DNA from 2 places in the Neorhizobium puerariae genome. Region 1 is predicted to be linked to the other one. Evidence: riboswitches for the same ligand, from Rfam matches in the RefSeq annotation. Region 1 holds a riboswitch; the other holds the start of a gene.
The links. Region 1 has a riboswitch for S-adenosylmethionine ahead of metA (homoserine O-acetyltransferase MetA). Riboswitches for the same ligand answer to the same signal wherever they lie in the genome.

Region 2: linked by a shared signal. The riboswitch ahead of ACFFP0_RS14280 (O-succinylhomoserine sulfhydrylase) and the one ahead of metA (homoserine O-acetyltransferase MetA) in region 1 are both predicted to bind S-adenosylmethionine.

Annotation. Positions count from the first base shown of each region.
Region 1 is NZ_JBHMAA010000014.1:216,073-223,282, forward strand. Features, by position in the region: gene ACFFP0_RS12860 (response regulator) at 83-535, opposite strand; gene ACFFP0_RS12865 (ABC-F family ATP-binding cassette domain-containing protein) at 695-2,512, opposite strand; gene ACFFP0_RS12870 (thiamine diphosphokinase) at 2,519-3,169, opposite strand; gene ACFFP0_RS12875 (AAA family ATPase) at 3,276-4,115, shown strand; SAM riboswitch at 4,166-4,243, shown strand; gene metA (homoserine O-acetyltransferase MetA) at 4,301-5,221, shown strand; gene ACFFP0_RS12885 (vWA domain-containing protein) at 5,233-6,414, shown strand; gene ACFFP0_RS12890 (aldose epimerase family protein) at 6,512-7,210, shown strand, end outside.
Region 2 is NZ_JBHMAA010000015.1:206,261-213,470, forward strand. Features, by position in the region: gene ACFFP0_RS14265 (Hsp33 family molecular chaperone) at 1-179, shown strand, start outside; gene ACFFP0_RS14270 (tannase/feruloyl esterase family alpha/beta hydrolase) at 216-1,790, opposite strand; gene apaG (Co2+/Mg2+ efflux facilitator ApaG/CorD) at 1,902-2,294, opposite strand; gene ACFFP0_RS14280 (O-succinylhomoserine sulfhydrylase) at 2,455-3,639, opposite strand; SAM riboswitch at 3,685-3,763, opposite strand; gene ACFFP0_RS14285 (2'-deoxycytidine 5'-triphosphate deaminase) at 3,836-4,930, shown strand; tRNA gene ACFFP0_RS14290 (tRNA-Gly) at 5,041-5,114, shown strand; gene ACFFP0_RS14295 (hypothetical protein) at 5,215-5,466, opposite strand; gene ACFFP0_RS14300 (hypothetical protein) at 5,555-5,878, opposite strand; gene ACFFP0_RS14305 (GNAT family N-acetyltransferase) at 5,875-6,474, opposite strand; gene ACFFP0_RS14310 (hypothetical protein) at 6,485-7,153, opposite strand; gene ACFFP0_RS14315 (hypothetical protein) at 7,153-7,210, opposite strand, start outside.

The sequences.
Region 1 (7,210 bases):
TTGCCATACGCGCATGATCGCGCGTTCTATCCAAGGACGAAGAAGGAAGCGTGAAACCGACACGCAGACGGAAATTTTTCGCTCAATGCGAATTCCGCCGGAAGACCTTGAGTTCGCGCGGTGCGGCCGTCGTGCCGCCGAGACGGTCGGTGACGGCATAGTCGATGGTTCTTTCCACGGCCTCCGGCATGACCGGCTTGGTGAGAACGCCGAGGGAACCTTCCACGCCGTCCTTCAGGTCGTCAGGATTGCCGGTCATGAAGATCACGGTGACGCCGTATCGCCTGGCAAGCTCGCGGCCGATGTCCGGTCCGGTCCTGCCATCGGTCAGATTGACATCGACGATGGCAATATCGGCAAGGGGCGCAAGCTCCAGCGCGTGTTTGCGGGCATTGGCAAGACCCGTGACTTTCAGCCCCATGTTCTCGACGGTTTCGGCGATGTCGAGCGCGATGAGGAATTCATCCTCCACGATCAACACCCGCTGCTTCGCTGCTTCACTGGGCGGCCGACGACGCGGTACATTTGTCAGCATTGGATGTCCCCACACGATTCCCGGTTCTCAATTCCGGCAGGGAGGTCGATCGCCATTCCTGCCATCGGTGCGGACCGAACGGGCAGAGGTACAGGAATGTTCCGTTTCGTGACAAATATTCCGGCTCTAAATGGCTGTTAGAGTTAACAATTCGTTAGCTCAGCCTTCCAGCTCCTCGCGCAGCATTTCCAGTTCGAGCCATTCTTCCTCCATCCTGGTCAGGCTCTCGCGAAGTTTCTCCATTTCGGCGGCAAGTCGGTTGAAGGCGGCCGGGTCCTTGGCGAAGAGATCGGGATCGGCCATCTTCTTCTCCCGGGAAGCGATTTCCGCCTCGGCCTTCGCCATTTCCTTCGGCAGGTTTTCGAGCGCGAATTTCTGCTTGTAGGAGAGTTTTCCCTTGTTTTTCGGCGCCTCGGTCGCGGCGGCGTCGGTCTTCGGCTTTTCCGCCTTCTCCGCTTTGCGCTTCTCTTCCAGGGCGCCTTTCCGCTGGGCGAGCATATCCGTATAGCCGCCGGCATATTCGATCCAGCGGCCGTCCGGCGCCTCTGGATTGGCGGGTGCGATGGTGGAGGTCACGGTGCGGTCGAGGAAGTCGCGGTCGTGGCTGACGAGGATGACGGTGCCGTTGTAGCCGGCGACGATCTCCTGCAGCAGGTCCAGCGTCTCGATGTCGAGGTCGTTGGTCGGTTCGTCGAGGATCAGCAGATTGGAAGGTTTGGCCATGATGCGGGCGAGCATCAGCCGGGCGCGCTCGCCGCCGGACAGGTTCTTGATCGGCGTGCGGATCATCTGTTCCGGCTGGAACAGGAAATCCTTCATGTAGCCCGCGACGTGGCGCTGCTCGCCGTTGACGAGCAAGGTCTCCCCGCGGCCGTCGGTCAGGTAGTGGGACAAGGTGTCTTCCGGATTCAGGTCCTCGCGTTTCTGGTCGAGCGTGGCGATTTCCAGGTTCGTGCCAAGCTTCACCGTGCCGGCGTCGGGAGCGAGCTGGCCGGTCAGCATCTTCAGCAGCGTCGTCTTGCCGGCGCCGTTCGGACCGACAAGGCCGATCCGGTCGCCGCGATGGACGCGGATCGAAAACGGCGCGATGATCTGTCGGTCATAGGCCTTGGTGATGTTTTCCGCCTCGATCACCAGCTTGCCGGATTCCCGCCCCTCGGTGATCTCGGCCTTCACCGTGCCCTGCGGTCCCTTGTGGCCGCGGTAGGAGGCGCGCATGGACTGCAGTTCTCCGAGACGGCGCATGTTGCGCTTACGCCGCGCCGTTACGCCGTAGCGCAGCCAGTGTTCCTCGCGCTCGATCGCCTTGCCGAGCTTGTGCTGCTCCACCTCCTCGGCCTCCAGCACCTCGTCGCGCCATGCCTCGAAATGGGCAAAACCCCTGTCGAGCCGGCGTGAGGTGCCGCGATCGAGCCAGACGGTGGCGGTCGAGACCTTTTCGAGGAAACGCCGGTCGTGCGAGATCAGCACCAATGCGCTCTTCGTCTTGCGCAGCTCGTCTTCCAGCCATTCGATCGTCGGCAGGTCGAGATGGTTGGTCGGCTCGTCGAGCATCAGGATATCCGGCTCGGGGGCCATGACGCGGGCAAGCGCGGCGCGGCGGGATTCACCGCCGGATAGCGTCTTCGGGTCTTCGTGGCCGGTAAGGCCCAGATGTTCCAGCAGATAGGTGACGCGATAGGGGTCGTCGCCGGGGCCAAGGCCGGCTTCCGCATAGGCCTGCACGGTGGAAAAGCCCGCGAAATCCGGCGCCTGCTCGAGATAGCGGATGGTCGCGGCCGGATGCCGGAAAACCTCGCCGGACTGCGGCTCGACCATGCCGGCGGCGATCTTCATCAGCGTCGATTTACCGGAGCCGTTGCGGCCGACGAGGCAGATGCGGTCGCCCGGCTCCACCTGCAGGTTCGCTCCGGCCAGGAGCGGCGCGCCGCCGAAGCTCAGGAAGATGTCGTCAAGCTTTAGGATGGGAGGTGCCATATGGCCTCATGCTCCGGAAAAGTCGTAGGGGCGGGCGAGGATCATGGCCCTGCCGCTTCTTAGATGGATTTCCACCGGTCCTTCCGCAACGTTCGAAACCGTGCGGGAGGAGCCGAAAGGTAGGGAGAAGTTGTCGAGCGGATATCGCGCGCCGATGATGTCCAGCCCTTCCAGGCCGGAGAAGCCGACGACCGAAAAGAGCGAACCTTCGGGCAGATCCAGTGTCCTGGCTCCGGAAAGCAGGGGGATCGCCTCTTCCTCGCCGGATGTCAGCAGAATGTCGAAGCCGCGTTCGGCCAGACTCATGGCATGGATGAGATGCTGCAGCGCGTGGTCGCTGCGCTCGCCGCCGAGCGCGCCAGCGAAAACCAGCCGCGTCGCGCCGCGGTCTATCGCCTCCGACGTGGCGATTTCGCCGTCGGTTTCCGTCTTGGCGGGCGGATAGGTCTGCTGTTTCACGCCCGGCCATTGTCTTGCAAGCTCGGCATCGGTGGAATCGAAATCACCGACCCAGAGTTCCGGCTCGACCCCGAGTGCGGTCGCATGACGGATGCCGCTGTCGGCCGCGATGAAGCGGCTCGCGCTGACGGCCTTTCGCAGGCGTTCGGTGACAATGAGATCGCCGCCGAGCAGGATCGTGAAAGTCGCGTGGGTCATGACACTGCCCATAGCGTAAACCGAGCGGAAAGGGAAAGCCGCTTGCGCTTGCTTCGTCCATATCCAGTCACTAGTTTGCGCGGGGTTTTGAGATCGGGACGAAGACATGCAGTTTCAGGGTACAGCGGATTATATCGCCGACAAGGAGCTGATGGTGGCGGTGAATGCCGCGATCCGGCTTGAACGGCCGCTGCTGGTCAAGGGCGAACCCGGTACGGGCAAGACGGAACTCGCCCGGCAGGTCGCGGCTGCCCTCAGTCTCGATCTCATCGAATGGAACATCAAGTCCACGACCAGGGCGCAGCAGGGGCTTTACGAATATGACGCTGTTTCCCGGCTGCGCGACAGCCAGTTCGGAGACGAACGCGTCCATGACGTCACCAATTACATTCGCCGCGGCAAGCTGTGGCAGGCCTTCGCCTCGGACCGGAAGATCGTGCTGCTGATCGACGAGATCGACAAGGCGGACATCGAATTCCCGAACGACCTCCTGCAGGAGCTGGACCGTATGGAATTCCATGTCTATGAGACCGGCGAGACCGTGAAGGCCACGGTCCGGCCTATCGTCATCATCACATCCAACAACGAGAAGGAACTGCCGGACGCTTTCCTGCGCCGCTGCTTCTTCCACTATATCCGTTTTCCCGATGTCGACACGCTCACCCGTATCGTCGAGGTGCATTATCCCGGCATCAAGCAGGCGCTGGTGCGCAATGCGCTTGCCCAGTTCTACGAGATCCGCGAGATGCCCGGGCTGAAGAAAAAACCGTCCACCTCCGAGGCGCTCGACTGGATCAGGCTTCTCATTTCCGACGACGTGGACCCCGCCGACCTCAGGGGCGATGTGAAGAACGCCCTGCCGAAGCTTCACGGGGCGCTTCTGAAGAACGAGCAGGACGTCCACCTTTTCGAGCGTATGGCATTCATGGCGCGGCGGGAGCGATAGGGAAATTTTGCTCCCATTGACGTCGGGCGTAGCAAGGCGTATTTGAAGATCCGTAATTCCGTGGTGATTTGGCCGGCCGGCTTGCAGCCACGTAAAAAAAGTCGCTAAAGGGCCGCGAGAAGATGACTTCCCACGGGCCGGTCGCGATTTTTTCGCCGCCGGTTTTTGTTTTTGTGGGTTTGGAAATGCCGATCAAGATTCCCGATACGCTGCCCGCATTCAGCACTCTCGTTCAGGAGGGTGTGCGGGTCATGACCGAAACCGCGGCGGTGCGGCAGGACATTCGTCCGCTGCAGATCGGGCTCCTGAACCTCATGCCGAACAAGATCAAGACCGAGATCCAGATGGCGCGGCTTGTCGGCACGACGCCGCTGCAGGTGGAATTTTCGCTGGTGCGCGTCGGCAATCACAAGGCCAAGAACACGTCGGAAGAGCATCTGCTGGCCTTCTACGAGACCTGGGAAGAAGTGAAGCACCGGAAGTTCGACGGTTTCATCATCACCGGCGCTCCGATCGAGACGCTGCCCTATGAAGAAGTCACCTACTGGGACGAAATGCGGAAGATCTTCGACTGGACGTCGACCAACGTTCATTCGACCATGAACGTCTGCTGGGGGGCGATGGCGGCGATCTATCATTTCCACGGCGTGCCGAAATACGAGCTGAAGGAAAAGGCATTCGGAGTCTACCGCCATCGCAATCTTTGCCCTTCATCCGTATATCTCAATGGTTTTTCGGATGATTTTCAGGTGCCGGTATCCCGCTGGACCGAGGTGCGCCGCGCCGATGTCGAGACGGCGCGCGGTCTCGACATCCTGATGGAATCGGATGAGATGGGCCTTTGTCTCGTGCATGAGAAGGTCGGCAAGCGCCTCTACATGTTCAATCATGTGGAGTATGATTCGACCTCGCTGGCGGATGAATATTTCCGGGACGTCAATGCCGGCATTCCCATCAAGCTGCCGCACGATTATTTTCCGCACAACGACGATACGCTGACGCCCTTGAACCGCTGGCGCAGCCATGCGCATCTTCTCTTCGGCAACTGGATCAACGAGATCTACCAGACGACGCCCTACGATCTGGAGAAGATCGGCATGGAGTAAACCGACCGGCGATGTTCATCCCGTTTTTCCTGCAGCTCAGAGAGGCGAAGGTTCCGGTTACCTTGCGGGAATTCCTCGTCCTTCTCGAAGGGCTGGAGCAGGGAATCGTGGATTTCGACGTGGAGGCTTTCTACTTCCTCGCCCGGGCCGCACTGGTGAAGGACGAGAGGTTTATCGACAGGTTCGATCAGGCGTTCTCCTCCCATTTTCGCGGGCTGGAAGCCGTCTCCGAGACTTCCGGTCTCGAAGGGGCGGACATTCCCGAGGAATGGCTTCGCAAGCTTGTCGAAAAGCATCTGACGGAGGCCGAGAAGAAGCTCATCCAGTCGCTCGGCGGTTTTGAGAAGCTCATGGAGACGCTCCGGCAGCGGCTGGCGGAGCAGAAGGGGCGCCACCAGGGCGGTTCGAAATGGATCGGCACCGGCGGGACCTCCCCTTTCGGCGCTTATGGCTATAACCCGGAGGGCGTGCGGATCGGACAGGACGAGTCGCGCCACCGTCGGGCGGTGAAGGTTTGGGACAAGCGGGAATTCAGGGATTTCGACGACAAGGTCGAGCTCGGCACGCGCAATATCAAGCTGGCGCTGAAGCGGCTGCGGCGCTGGGTGCGGGAAGGGGCTGCGGAGGAATTCGACCTGCCGGGCACGATCCGCTCCACCGCGGAGCATGGCTATCTCGATGTTCAGACGCGGCCGGAGCGGCGCAATGCCGTGAAACTTCTCATGTTCTTCGATGTGGGAGGATCGATGGACGATCATATCCGCGTCGTCGAGGAACTGTTCTCGGCGGCGCGTGCCGAGTTCCGGCATATGGAGCATTTCTACTTCCACAACTGTCTCTATGAGGGCGTGTGGAAGGAGAACCGGCGTCGCTCGGGCCGCATGGCGACGCTCGATCTCATCCGCAGCTACGGTGCCGACTATCGCGTGATCTTCGTCGGCGATGCCTCCATGAGCCCCTATGAGATCACCCATGCGGGCGGTTCCGTCGAGCATTGGAACCAGGAGCCCGGCGAAATCTGGATCAGGCGCATGACCGGTCATTTCCGCCGCTGCATCTGGCTCAATCCGGTGCCCGAGGGGCATTGGCGCCACACGACCTCCATCGGATTGATGCGGAAGCTCATGATCGAACAGATGTTTCCGCTGACGCTCGGCGGGTTGGAACAGGCGACGCGTGCGCTCAGCCGCTGACATCGATCTTCCCAGGACTTTTTCTTCTTCGCGACATTGCAGCTTGCGGCCAAATCGCGCAGTTTGCCGCCGAATATATCGGCGGAGGAATTAATCCATGTCGGATCAGGGTTTCGAGGTTTTCGGCACGACGGAGAAGGGCGAACCCGTCTATCGGGTGAAGATCGCCGGTGGCGGATTGACCGCAAACGTCATCACATGGGGCGCGGCGATCCAGGATCTCAGGCTCGACGGCCATCAGCCGCCGCTCGTGCTCGGTTTCGAGACCTTCGATCCCTACCCGGTCCATTCGCCCTATTTCGGCGCGACGCCCGGCCGCTGCGCCAACCGCATCTCCGCAGGCCGCTTCGTTCTCGACGGAAAGCAATACCAGCTCGAAACGAACCAGCCGGGCATCGGCCATCTTCACGGCGGGACCGACGGCATCGGCCGCAGCAACTGGACGATCGTGGAACATGCCGCCGACAAGGTCGTCCTGCGTATCGTCGATCCCGACGGCCGGGCAGGCTATCCCGGAAATTGCACGGTGACGGCCACCTACCACCTCGAGGATGGCGGCGTGCTGTCGGTCGTCTACGAGGCGACGACGGATCAGCCGACGCTCGCCAACATCTGCCAGCATTCCTATTTCAATCTCGACGGGCGCGAGGATGCGCTCGGCCACGACATCATGATCGCAGCCGATCACCTGGTCGATGTCGATGAAAAACAGTTGCCGACCGGCAGGCTGATGGCGGTCGCCGGAACGCCCTTCGACCTGCGCGAAATGGGACCGATGAAGCGGTTCGACGGCGAC
Region 2 (7,210 bases), on a different contig from region 1:
ACGAACCGCAGACGGTGTATGACCGCTGCAGTTGCTCGCGCGAAAAGATCAAGAGCGTCCTCAACGGGTTCACTGCGGAAGAGATCGAGGCGAGCCAGGAGGATGGCCACATCGCCGTCACCTGCGAGTTCTGCTCGACCACGTATCGTTACGAGGCTGCCGAATTCGCCGCGGCCTGAAATCGAAGGCGGGAGTTTCCTCCCGCCTTTCTCATCCTACGGCATCCTGCACTGGAAGTTGCCGCCATCCTTGAGGTCGCCGCTGCCCGTATATTTCGCCACCTGCGGATAGGGGCAGAGCGGACGCGTCATCGCGGGCTTGCCGTCCTTCACCTGAGCGGCCTGGATCACCTCGGGCGTCTTGCCGTTTTCCACCCAGTCCATCAGCGGCGTGAAGGCGTCGAAGACATCCGTGCCGTAGCCCATGCTGCAATGGAACATTCCCGGCACCATGAAGAGACGGTAGAATTCCGCGGTCTTCTCGGCGCCCATCTGCTTGCGCACGGATTCGTAGTAGTTGACACCCATCATCGGATTGAGCGCCGGGTCCGACCAGCCGAAATAGGTAATCATCCGGCCGCCGCGCTTCTCAAATTCGCCGAGATCCGGATTGGTCGCATCGACGATCTCGCGGATCGCACCGATCTTCGGATACTCCGCATCGAAGTCGAACGTTCTCCAGTCGATCGCCTTTCCGGACGCGGGCAGCATCGCCATGTTCTTCACGAACGTCTCGCCATAGGCGAGCTGGCGGCTCGGCTCCTGCTCGGAAACCATCCACATGTCCCAGCCGCTGGTGCCGGAGGCGTCTACCCCTTCGGTGCCGAACTGTACGCCCGGAAACACCGTTTCGCCCTTGATCTTCACGCCACCGGCCAGCGTCTTCAACGTTTCCGCCTGCGCCGGGGTGAAGCAGTCGGCGCCGCCCGCCTCGCAGATCTTCAGGTCCCTGGACGGGTCGAAATCGCACTGCCGCGGATCGGCGATCAAACCGTCCTTTGCCCCGTCGATCGCGTCGCATTTGTCCATCACGGCCTTCGCCAGCACCGGCAGTTGCGCTCTGCTGATCGGCGCTTTCAGAAGCGCCCGGGCGTTCCACACGCCCCAGATCTGCGTATTGGTGAGGTCGAGCACGGGCGCGCCGGCGAGGATGCCGTCGAAATCGCCGGGATAACGTTGCGCCGAGATCAGTCCCTGGCGTCCGCCGGTGGAGCAGCCGTCCCAGTAGGCGAAGGAGGTATGCCGGTCGTAATAGCGTGCTGCGATCGTCTTGGCGGTCCCGACCGTCACATGCACGGCGCGGGAGCCGTAGTCGATCAGAAGGCCGAGATCCTCCGCGAAATCGCCGAGCTTGTAGGTGACGGCGTCATGGCCGGTATTCTGCTGGACCGTCAGGAAACCTTTCGACAGTGCCGCATTGCGCGTCGCGATGCGCGACGGAGCCGCAAGGTCTTCGCCGGCATAACCGCCATTGCCGAACATGTAGAGCCGCCGGTTCCAGTTGTCGGGCAGCGTGATCTCGAAACGGATCTGGGGGCGGATATAGCCGGTCACCTGGCAATGGCCCGGCACGTTGCCGACGGCTGCCACATGCGTGGCCCGCAGGGTCGTGACGTCGGCGAAACTCTGGCTGTTCAGCATGCCGCAGGCGATCTGCGGCGAAACGGTCGCCGCCGCGAAATCCGGCCTGTCCTTCTGGTCGATGAAGCTGCTCTTGTTCTGTGCGGATGCCGGGGCGAAGGGCGCCAGCGCAAGAAAGGCGCAGGACGCCAGCAGAAAGGGTCGTGTCATGAGGCTCCTCCCAAAGACCGTTTGACGGCCAGACCATGCCGGAGAAGCAGGGGGGCAACAAATAGAAAAACCGACAAGGCCCATAACCTATCGGTTCTTCGGCCGGATGGGTCAGTTGAGAACGCGAAGCAGTCCGGGTGAATCGAGCGAGAAGGCGGGGATCGTCACCTTGAAGGTCTCGCCCTCGTCGGTCTGCATGTCGTAATGGCCGAACATCATGCCGGACGGGGTGTCGAGCGGGCAGCCGGAGGAATATTCATAGGAGTCGCCGGGCTTCAGCCGTGGTTGTTCGCCAACGACGCCGGGGCCGTCGACCTCGTCCACCACGCCGTTCTGGTCGGTAATGTGCCAGTAGCGATGGACGAGCCGGACGGTGACGGGCGAATGGTTCTCGATGACGATGTGATAACCCCAGACATAGCGGCCCTCTTCCGGATTGGATTGCTCCTCCAGATAATAGGGCTCGACGGCGACTTCGATGTCTCTTGTCCGGGCGCGATACATGCGGCACCTCAGGAGTGGTCTCGATCCGATATTGTACAGGGTCGCTGAAACGTCAAGAATTCTCGCGGTTTGAACAAGCGAGTGTGAGCGTTTCTTGAAGTTAGGGATAATCGATATGGTGAATCCGGTTACACCGGATTCACCATATCGGCTGGTCAGGTCAGGCGGAGATGCCGGAAAGCGCCCTGGCGAAATCCTCAAGCAGGTCCTCGGTGTCCTCGATGCCTGCGGAAAGGCGCAGGGTGCCGGGCGATATGCCGAGCTCGGCGCGTGCTTCGTCCGTCAGGTTCTTGTGCGTCGTGGTGGCCGGATGCGTGATCAGGCTCTTGGAATCTCCGAGATTGTTGGAGATCCTGACGATCTCCAGCGCATTCTGCAGCTTGAAGGCGGCTTCCTTGCCCCCCTTCAGCTCGAAGGCGACGAGCGTCGAGCCGCCCTTCATCTGCCCGGCGACGATGTCGGCCTGGGGATGGTCCTTGCGGCCCGGATAGATGACGCGCGCGACCTGTTTCTGCTCGGCCAGGAAATCGGCGATCTTCGAGGCGCTCTCCGTCTGCTGCTTGACGCGCAGCGGCAGCGTTTCGACGCCCTTCAGCAGCGTCCAGGCGTTGAATGGCGACATGGCTGGGCCGGTATGGCGGAAATAGTCGTGCAGGTTCTCGTCGATCCAGGCCTTGTCGGACAGCACGACGCCGCCGAGGCAGCGCCCCTGGCCGTCGATATGCTTGGTCGCCGAGTAGACGACGATATGGGCGCCGAGTTCCAGCGGCTTCTGGAAGAGGGGCGTCGCAAACACGTTGTCGACCACCACCTTGGCGCCGATCTGGTTGGCGAGCTTGGCGACGCCGGCGATATCGACCACTTCGAGCGTCGGGTTGGTCGGGCTTTCCAGGAAGAAGACCTTGGTTTTCGGCGTGATCGCATTTTCCCAGTTTTCCAGGTAGCGGCCGTCGACCAGCGTGCAGTCGATGCCGTATTTGGGAGCAAGCGTCTCGACCACCCAGCGGCAGGAGCCGAAAAGGGCGCGGGCCGCGACGATATGGTCGCCGGCCTGGAGCTGGCAGAGGATGGCCGAGGTGACGGCGGCCATGCCGGAAGCCGTGGCGCGGGCGTCTTCGGCGCCTTCCAGGGCGCACATGCGCTTTTCGAACATGTCGTTGGTGGGGCTGCCGTAGCGCGCGTAGATGAAACCGTCCGTCTCGCCTTTGAAGCGTGCTTCGGCCGCTTCCGACGTGTCGTAGACGAAGCCCTGGGTCAGGAAGATCGCTTCCGAGGTTTCGCCATATTGCGAGCGCAGCGTGCCGCCGTGAACGAGCTGGGTTGCCGGGCGCCATTTGTTTGTCATGCTAGTCCCCATTCCAAAACAAAAAAACCGGTCGCAAAAAGCAGACCGGTTTCGCACCCGGTCCTTTTAGCCACTTGTTTAACGTGGCTGCAAGCCGACCGGCCAAATCACCACGGGATAAAGCTGCCATACGCCTGCTCTCGGCTTGCGTCAATGGCTCTGATTTGGTTTTGTCGCGTTGAAATACGGAAGAGACATGATGGCTCGCGAAACAGGCATTCTGGCGGACCGCGCGATTGCGGCGCTTTTCGAAAATGGACGGCTGATCTCGGAGCGCGAGCTGGATCACGATCAGATCCAGCCGGCGAGCCTCGACCTGCGTCTGGGCGCGAAAGCCTTCCGCGTCCGCGCAAGCTTCATGCCGGGTCCCACGAGCCTCGTCTCCGACAAGCTCGACAGGCTGAAACTGCATGTGATCGATCTTTCGGAAGGCGCGGTGCTCGAAACCGGCTGCGTCTATATCGTTCCGCTGATGGAGAAGCTCGATCTGCCGGCCAACATGTCGGCGTCGGCCAATCCGAAAAGCTCCACCGGCCGGCTCGATATCTTCACCCGCGTCATTACCGATTACGCGCAGGAATTCGACAAGATCCCGGCCGGCTATTCCGGTCCGCTCTATCTCGAAATCTCTCCGCGCACCTTCCCGATCGTCGTGCGGCGCGGCTCGCGCCTGTCGCAGATCCGGTTCCGGGTCGGCAACGCGCTGCTCGGCGAGCCGGAGCTGCTGCGGCTTCATCGCGACGAAACCCTCGTCGCCGCCAAGCAGCCGAATGTCACCGGCGGCGGCATCGCGCTGTCGATCGATCTTGCCGGCGACAAGGACGGCCTCATCGGTTATCGCGGCAAGCACCACACGGCCGTCGTCGATGTGGACAAGAAGGCCCAGCACGACATTTTCGATTTCTGGGAGCCGCTCTACAGCCGCGGCCGCAACGAACTGATCCTCGATCCGGACGAATTCTACATCCTTGTCTCGCGCGAGGCGGTGCATGTGCCGCCGCTCTACGCCGCGGAGATGACCCCCTTCGATCCGCTGGTCGGCGAATTCCGCGTCCATTACGCCGGCTTTTTCGATCCGGGGTTCGGCCATGAAGAGGCCGGAGGGCGGGGTAGCCGCGCGGTCCTCGAAGTGCGGAGCCACGAGGTGCCTTTCATCCTGGAGGACAGCCAGATCGTCGGCCGTCTGGTCTACGAGCATATGCTGAAAAGACCGGAAGGACTTTATGGCGCGGGCATGGGATCGAACTATCAGGCGCAGGGCCTGAAGCTCTCCAAGCATTTTCGCGTCTGAGCGCGCCAGGGCCGCTTGACAGGCCGCCTCTTCTGTTGGAAGTCTCAGGCCATCGTTTTGCGCATGCCTTGCCCCGAAGCGGGTTTCCTCTTTCGGGCAGTTTGCGTTCTGCGGGTGTAGCTCAATGGTAGAGCAGCAGCTTCCCAAGCTGAATACGAGGGTTCGATTCCCTTCACCCGCTCCATTTTATCTCAAAAAACGCAGCAATTTCAGTTACTTAGGAGTTTCGTCATCGTCCTATTACACACTTGATTGCACAGTTCGAACGCTGGTGGGAAAGCCAATCAAGCACGCTGACCGGCAAGGAACGAATGAGCGCGCGCCTTGACCGCATGAGCTTCATCGGCCGTCGCGGTCATCGTGGCAATCTGATTTGCGAGAGCAGCGACAGGGACCGCAGCCGCTTCTATCGCGGCGTTCTCAGTGTCCGGTGAGACATCATCTGGGATCGCTTGCACCATTGCGTCATAGACGCGGCGGGCTGCATCCAGCTTCCGGCCCAAGGCGATCAGGTCGGCGTCGTCATTCTGTGTCATCGCTAGGCGTCCTCACAAGATAGCCAAGCCGGCCGGCACGGCGAAATACGAGTATCGTGGGTCATCAACAGGGTTACGGAGAGAGATATCAGCTGTCAAAGCCGGTAAGATTGAGCCGATAGCCCTTCCGGTGACCGACGCTCACCACAGCCACGCCCGAGCCAGCCAGCAGCCGGTCAAGCTCTTCAATCGCCAGCCGCATTGAGATGTAGCACCGGTTGGGCGAAGGCCCCCCATCCGGGTCATCCGCAAACATAGCGTCGAATAAGACATCTGACATAACTCGCGCGCCCTTAGCGTCCCAAAGCGCCTCTAAAATCAGCAGAGCGTGGCCGGTTATGCCCCGCTCATCAACAAGATCGTAAAGATCGGGCACGTTTACTGGAGCGCGGCAGCATGGGCAGGCAGTCATTGCGTTACCTCCAAGAGGTCACCGACCATGCGGGTCATACCATGGCGCAATAACGTTTGCTCAACGTCATCAACCACAGGCACGCCATATCGCAACGGCTGCGGAAAGGGCTGTGTTGAGCCGATCCAGTAATCATCTCTGCCGCCGACACGCATCCAACATGTCACCCCGGCTTTGCGGTACAGCCGCTTGAAGGCTGGCTTTTCCACCGCGCCCATCACAACCGGCGCGGACGCGAATACATGGCTCGCAAGTTCAAGCGCCAAGCCCCTGCCGGAAAAGTGAGGATGGACAGCGAGCATCGAAAGCCGCAGCGGAAAATGTTCGGTTCGCACTGAGCAGACAGCAACCGCAATGAAATTATCGTCAATGCTGATCGCATAGATCGGTGCGGTTGCCTCACTGTCCGTCGCAAGGCCAGATTGCTCATCTGGACAATCAGCGTTTTCGACAGAGAAGATCGGGCATGCGAAATTGCCATAAGCCGCCGCTGCCTTGATCCGCTGCTCTCTTGGCATGTTGTGTGAGATGTGACCAAGAGCGAAATCTACCGCCTGGGCACGGTCGTTGAAGTGTGTGAGTGATCTAATTCTCATATGTCTCAACTCAGTAGCCACGGCGACGGGCCTCAGCCACAGCCTTCTTGATGATGCGAATGTCATTTCCCGCCCCACGCCGTTCCAGGCTGGCGATTGTGCCGGGGGCGATCTCTTCCATGTCGCGGATGAAAGCCCGAGCGGCGTTGAGATCATCGTCGGAAATGCTCGCCGCCTGCACAGCAGCCATGCCCGCCGAGTACGACGCCGCAAGCTGTTCCTCGCTCAGATCGCCGAAGCTGGCTTTATTCACCTCTTGCAGAGCCGCAAACGCTTCATTCACGGTTTGCTTGTCAGTGCCGTGATCGATCGCATCATCAATGATCGCGTCCCTTGCGAGCTTGAGGGCTTCTCCGCGTGGCCTGTCGCCTTCACTGAACGCCTCGATAACGGCTTGGTCCATGCATGCCACCACCTCCGCGAATTTGCCGCTGCTATCCGTCAAGAAGTCTTGGCCGGCCTTTTCCGATGGTTTGCGAGCTTCTTCCCCAAACAACATCTCAGCCGGATCGGCAGGTGTCTGACCGGCAGAGCGGTGAGGAGGCGCGGCCGGCGCAGGAGCCTTGACAGTCCACGTTGGCGTAAGGGTCGGCGGTCGGAGCCCGTTATCAGCTGGCGCGGCCGGTTTCGCCGGTGCGTCCGTAGGGAATAAGAGGTGAGCAGGATCGAGATCAGCCATCACGCGGCCTCCGTTTCGCTGTCGTTTTTGAGCAGGAAGCGCCAGCCAATGCGTGCA